Regions from separate parts of the Marinobacter sp. PE14 genome, predicted to be linked through region 1. Evidence: riboswitches for the same ligand, from Rfam matches in the RefSeq annotation. Region 1 holds a riboswitch; the other holds the start of a gene.
What was found. A riboswitch is a leader RNA that binds a small molecule or an ion and turns the genes downstream of it on or off. The one in region 1 is predicted to bind glycine.
Positions count from the first base shown of each region.

Region 2: linked by a shared signal. The riboswitch ahead of ACWJ62_RS15335 (D-amino acid dehydrogenase) and the one ahead of ACWJ62_RS06170 (trimeric intracellular cation channel family protein) in region 1 are both predicted to bind glycine.

Region 1 covers NZ_JBQXNY010000002.1:58,517-61,926, reverse strand. The annotation lists gene rnk (nucleoside diphosphate kinase regulator) at 1-9, shown strand, start outside; gene gdhA (NADP-specific glutamate dehydrogenase) at 23-1,369, shown strand; glycine riboswitch at 1,405-1,490, shown strand; glycine riboswitch at 1,492-1,590, shown strand; gene ACWJ62_RS06170 (trimeric intracellular cation channel family protein) at 1,613-2,230, shown strand; gene ACWJ62_RS06165 (LysR family transcriptional regulator) at 2,290-3,183, opposite strand; gene ACWJ62_RS06160 (hypothetical protein) at 3,365-3,410, shown strand, end outside.
Region 2 covers NZ_JBQXNY010000004.1:388,493-391,902, reverse strand. The annotation lists gene ACWJ62_RS15340 (FGGY-family carbohydrate kinase) at 1-432, shown strand, start outside; gene ACWJ62_RS15335 (D-amino acid dehydrogenase) at 413-1,633, opposite strand; glycine riboswitch at 1,797-1,889, opposite strand; gene ACWJ62_RS15330 (hypothetical protein) at 2,464-3,410, shown strand, end outside.

The DNA.
Region 1 (3,410 bases):
GCAAACTGAACAAGGAAAACGCATGAATCAAACAGGCACCCTTGGCGAGCTGTACGAGCAGATCGTCCTTAGAAATCCAGCGGAACCTGAGTTTCACCAAGCAGTGTTGGAGGTCCTGGAATCACTATCGCCAGTCATCGAGAAACATCCCGAGTACAAGGAAGCGAAGCTGCTTGAGCGCATTTGTGAACCCGAGCGGCAAATCATTTTCCGGGTGCCGTGGGTGGATGACTCCGGGGCAGTGCAGATCAACCGTGGATTCAGGGTTGAATTTAACTCGGCTCTTGGACCCTACAAAGGGGGCTTGCGATTTCACCCTTCCGTGAATCTGGGCGTGGTGAAGTTTCTCGGTTTCGAGCAGATATTCAAGAATTCCCTGACCGGCATGCCGATTGGCGGAGGCAAAGGTGGTTCGGACTTTGACCCCAAAGGGCGATCTGACAACGAGATCATGCGGTTTTGCCAATCCTTTATGACCGAACTTTATCGGCACATTGGTGAGTATACCGACGTGCCAGCAGGCGATATCGGCGTTGGAGCCAGGGAGCTTGGTTTCCTGTTCGGCCAATACAAACGCCTTACCAATCGGTATGAATCCGGAGTGCTGACCGGGAAGGGGCTTGGATGGGGCGGCGCCCGCGTCCGCAAGGAAGCGACGGGGTACGGGACGGTGTATTTTGTCCGTGAGATGCTGGCGGCTCAGGGTGTAGACCTTGAGGACAAAGACGTGGTGGTCTCCGGTTCCGGAAACGTTGCAATCTACGCGATGGAAAAGGTCCAGCAGTTCGGAGGCAAGGTGGTCGCCTGTTCCGATTCGAGTGGTTACGTTTATGACCCGGCCGGCATCGACGTTGCGCTGGTTCGGCAGATCAAGGAAACCGAACGTGGTCGAATCAGTGATTATGCGGCTCGTCGTCAGAATGGCAGTGATTTTGTTTCCGGAGCATCTATTTGGGAGGTGCCCTGCAAAGTGGCCCTTCCATGCGCAACACAGAACGAACTGACAAACTCAGACGCGAAAGCGTTGATTCGTAATGGCGTCCTGGCCGTCGCCGAGGGTGCCAATATGCCGTGCATGCCCGATGCAGTGAAGTTATTCCGCGAGGCTGGCATCCTGTTTGGTCCTGCAAAAGCCGCCAATGCCGGTGGCGTCGCAACCAGTGCTCTGGAAATGCAACAGAACGCCTCCCGGGATTCCTGGAGTTTTGATTACAGCGAGCAGCGCCTGAAGGACATCATGACCGAAATTCACCGCTCCTGTTTTGAAACCGCGGAAGAATACGGCCGGCCAGGAGACTATGTGTTTGGCGCAAACACAACAGGGTTCTGCCGTGTGGCTGATGCGATGTTGGCGTTTGGGGTGATTTAACACCTGCGCGCCAGCTTCTTAAGTTTTTATACTCATGTGTTCTCGCAGGAGAGAGGGCCCCTGGCCCCGCCGAAGGCGCAAACTCCCATAAACGCTCAGGCAAAGGTACTGCGAGGCACCGTTCAAAGCCGTCTGGAGAGCGACTGCCAACGCAGTCCACCGAAGGGGCAAGCAGAGCCGGGCTCTGTAAACTCTCAGGTATCAGGGACAGGGGGAGAGGCCGCAGAAACTCAGGAGTCCTCTGTGCTCATCTCTATATATATGATTGCCATTACCGCCGAGGCCATGTCGGGCGCACTCGCCGCCGGGCGGAGAAATATGGATCTCTTTGGTGTCGCCGTTATTGCGTTTTTCACTGCCTTGGGTGGCGGAACTGTCCGGGACATTCTCCTGGGTAATTTTCCTGTTACCTGGACCCAGCACCCACGCTATATCTACATGACCATCACGGGCGGACTGGTAACGATCGTGATCGCCCGCTTTATGCGCCACCTTCATCAGCTGTTTCTGGTGCTGGATGCCTTAGGCCTCGCGGCCTTCACGGTTATTGGTTGCAATGTTGCCCTTGAGCTGGGCTATGACACGGTCGTTGTTGTGATGGCCGGCATCACCACCGGCATTTTTGGCGGTATCATCCGCGACATCATGTGCAACCGGACCCCACAGGTATTGCGTCATGAACTATACGCCAGTGTTTCACTGGTGGTCGCTTTTCTGTACCTGACCCTGCTTCGTCAGGGAGTGAATGAGAGCGTGACCCTACTTGCCGCATTCAGCTTGGGTCTCCTGCTCCGTATGGCCGCCATTCGCTGGCGTTTGTCGCTGCCAGTGTTCAGCTATTCCCAGGCCCGCTGGGAGTGATGGGACCTCGGCTTCTTGTGTGCAAAAAATGGAGTAATTAGGTATGGGCGGGCTTGTAATTATCTCTCGCGAAACCCTTGTGTAATGTGCTCGGCCAGAACGTCGCTGGCGTTGTCCCGGCCCGGACGCTTTACCAGCATCACTTGATAATCTGCCAATGGTGGCAGTGATTCATGAGTAAGACGTGTGAAAGGTGGTCGAATCAATCGCTTCGGAAACGCTGTAATGGCGAGGTCCGCCATCATGGCTGCCTCCTGGCTTGCGCAGTGATCGCAGGCGTAGGCGATTCGATAGTCGATTCCAGCATTATTCAGAGCATCCAGAGCGATCTTTCGCCATGTACACCCATGTTTCGCCAGAGTGACTGGTAGTGGTGACCGTAGGACTGCATCGCCATCCTCGCGACCCACCCATACCAGAGGTTCGGTGAGAATCGCCTCACCTCGTGTTGCGGAACCGGGTTCTCCGCCCATCACGAGGGCGAGATCAAGCTCTCCCTTATCAAGTTTTGGGATTAAATCCATGCTATGGCCTACCGCAACGTCGACCTGAACAGCAGGGTATGACCTGGCAAACTGAGCCAAAACATTGGGTAGGATATGTTCTGCTACCGCGTCAGTGATTCCCACGCCTACGCGTCCTTCCAGGGTGGGGGCCAAAAATTTTGAAACGGCTTCGGCGTTGAGCTTGAGGAGGCGTCGACTGTAGCCCAAGAGCATTTCACCCTCCGCATTGAGTCGCACGGATCGCGCCTCGCGAACAAACAGCGCTTGTTCAAGCATGGCCTCCAGGCGTTTGATTTGCATGCTCAATGCCGAGGGCGTGCGGAATAGTTTTTCGGCAGCCCGGGTAAAACTGCCGCATTCAGCGATGGTTACAAAGGTTCGCAACACCTCGCTGTCGAGAAGCGGCAATGCGGCGCGATTCAAGTTCCTGCTCGACTGCCTTTCCATTGGCTCACCTTTCAATAAAAATGAACGGTCAGTCTAAAACTTTTTGTTTGATTGATCCAACTGGAAGTAGCAAGCTAACAAAAGAGGTCGCGACCCTCGCACTGAATGATCACTTGGCACGATTGCTTACTAGTTGCATGGGTAATTTTGCCAAACAGCAAAATGAAAGCGGAGGCATGCGATGAACGAAATAAACCCAATCGAAAAAGCCCTCCAGGCTTGGGAGA
Region 2 (3,410 bases), on a different contig from region 1:
GACGTTCACACCCGTTCCCATATTTATCGTGCGATTCTGGAGGGTCTTGCCTACGCGCTCCGGGAAGGAAAGGAAAAAATCGAAAAGCGAAGCGGCGTGAAGATCAGGAAATTGCGAGTAGCGGGCGGCGGCTCCCAGAGTGATGCCGCCATGCAGCTAACCGCGGATGTGTTCGGATTACCGGCCGAGAGGCCTCACACCTATGAGACCTCCGGGCTAGGCGCCGCCATCGATGCGGCTGTAGGGCTAGGGCTGCATCCGGATTTCGACACAGCCGTGGCGAAGATGACCCGGGTTGGCGACGTCTTTCATCCCAACGATGAAACCCGGGCTCTTTACCAACGGCTGTATTCCGAGGTTTATCTGAAGATGTACCCCCAGCTGCAACCCCTGTACCGGAAAATCCGGGAGATTACCGGCTATCCCCGGTAACACTCTCCGCGACCAACTCAGCGGTAATCGCAGAAAGCGTCCAGCCCAAGTGACCGTGACCGGTGTTGTAGAATACGGTCGGCAGGCGACCGGGCCCAACCCTTGGCATCATGTTCGGAAGCATCGGGCGCAATCCTGCCCAAGGAACGACCTTGCGAGTGCAGACACCGGGGAAGCACTGCTCAACCCAACGGGTTAGCGGGCGAATCCGGTCATCCTTGATATCGCGGTTGTAGCCGCTGAACTCGGCGGTACCGGCAACCCGGAAACGGCCATCGCCAAGGCGACTGGTTACGATCTTGGTGGCATCATCCAGCAGGCTGACCGTTGGAGCGGCTTTCTGTGAGGCCTCGTCGTCCAGCTCCACGGTAATGGAGTAGCCCTTCACCGGGTAGATATTCACCCGGTCACCCAGCTTTTTAGCCAACCCGCGACTGCCAACACCCGCACAAATCACCACGCCATCAAAGGTATCGCGGGTTTGTTCTTCGCCATCGTGCGCGGTGACCCAGGCATTGCGCTCGTCTGCGCTCAGTTCAGTAACCGTTTGGCCGTAGCAGGTTTTAACACCAAGCCTCTGAATGGCATCGGCCAGGCCGTTAGTGAACTTGTGAATATCACCAGTGGAATCGCTCTCGGTGAAAAAGCCGCCGTAATAGTTGCCTGCCAGCGTCGGTTCGATGGCCTTCATTTCTTCCGGAGTCACCGAACGGCGTTCAAGGCCGCCAGCGGCCAGCAGGCGCGATACCTTTTCAGCGTGGTCAAACCCGGCTTTGTCCCGGTAGATGTGCAGGATGCCCTGCTTCTTCAAATCGAAATCGATGCCCTCTTCCTGCGCCCAGGCAAACAGGTGATCGCGGGCAGCAATGGCCAAACGCGCGGTTTCCGTGGTGTTTTTCTCGTACTGGGGAATGGCGGCCATGAACTCGGCAAACCAGCTCAGCTTGTGCCAGGAAGGCTTCGGGTTGACCAACAGTGGCGCGTCCCGGCGGGACATCCACTTGATGCCTTTCACAACAGTCTGCCAGTTGTTCCAGACTTCGGCGTTAGAGGCGGAGAGCTGTCCACCATTGGCAAACGACGTTTCCATCGCCGCATAGCGGTGCTTTTCGTAAACCGTAACATCTAGCCCGCGCTTGGCGAGAGTATAGGCCGTGGTAATACCGGTGATACCACCGCCAATTACTGCGATTCGCTTCATTCCAAACTCCGTGAGCGCCCAGGGTTTCCTCTCTGCTCGAAATGGCAGAAAGCACCCCTTCCGTCACGGGACCTGAGAGATTCACGGGCCGTTTCAGCGAAACCGGCCGCTTGCTCCTTCGGTGTGCCGACTGACGCGATTGTCGACAACTCTTCGGAAAGTATTCATGTCAGCGGTCCTTTTGCCTGAGAGTTTCCGGGGCAGTTGCTCCTTCGGCGCTGATCGCAGGGGATTCAGTCTCTCCCGCAGACATGTCTGATTGGTAATAATCGCCAATCAGCATTAGCAAACATAGCAAATAACCGGGGGGCATGAAACTACTGCTGCTTTCTCGGAAATGTGACGAAAAGTTGATCAATGTCAGACAATCCAGCACCAGACATATACTACGCTTATATGTACAGAACCAGATCGTCTGAGGTAGCCGCAGCGACATGGGCGCTCCACCAGGCTGTTATCCGGCGATCACGTTCTGTCCGGATTTTCCGTTGCCGTCTCCGGCGCATGCTTTCAGGAGTTTGTTTATGTTTCCTAAAAAACAATTAAAGAACCTGGTAACACCAGCACTAGTGGCCTCAATGGCCTTCATGAGTGGGTGCGATCTCAATGGATCAAGCTCAAATTCAAGTTCAAGCACCAGTCCAGGTACAACCCCCTCGACGGAGGAACCGGAAATTTCTGAAAAAGTACTCGACAGTGCGGCCTCTTTCCTGGGCGCGGCAACTGGTAAAGAAGTACCTTTAACGATTGATTCCGTCGTATTTGTAAACTCCGCACTGGGACTCAACGACGTTCCGACAGATCCGAAAAACCTGTACGGCGATCTCTGGATGGTGGTACGTGACGAATACGGTGTGCCGGTATTGGACGGCAATGGCTGCGTCCAACCGATCGCATCCGAAACCGTAACCTGGCCCGATGGCACTGAACACGACACCGTACCGATGGTCGTTGAAGAGTTCGATGACTCCGAGCTGGACTTTGCCTGTACGGTAGTAGAAGGCTATGAAGCCTATACCATTGAGCTGGAAATCGGGCGCCTGAACATGATCAGGACCGTTACCCAGAATCCAAAGGTTTTTGCCAGGGCACTGGCCGAGGCGATCGACAACATCAACGCCTCAACTGCGATCAAAACCGACCCCGCCGGGAGACTGGTAATGATCACGGAAGTTGATGGAGAACTGGTTGAGAAGACCATAGACTCACCCCGGGAAAATCTTGCGCTCTATCACGCACTCCTCAAGGAAGGACGCATCGCGGGTTATGGCCCCGAGGGCCGCGAAGGCGGCCAGGTGGTTCCGCCGGAATGGAAGGAAATCCGCGATGACCTCGAACTGGGCGACCTTTCCTATCTGCGCGACGGAACCCCCGGCCGTACGGCTGGTGTGAGCCTGCACGAAGGGTACGCAGATCTTTCGAACATGACGCATAACCGGATGACCGATTACGTCACCCAGTTTGTTTCCTATGTTCAGTACATCGATTCAGGCTCGAGCTGCCTGTACGAAGATCGAGTTGCCAATGCGTGGAGCCGTATATTCGACATGGAAGACTACTACGGTGAAAACATTGCCGGCTTCACAACGCATGCCGACGATGCCAGACGGACCATCGTCTTTACCCATGATGTCATTCAGGACATGCCTGAAACCCCGCTGGAAACCCTCCCTCCCAACAGCTTTGACCTGATGCATGCTGCGGCGGCATTCCTCGGCGGCGCATCCAACAAGGGCGTGCCACTGACCGTAGATGGCCTGGTTTTCCTGAACACAGT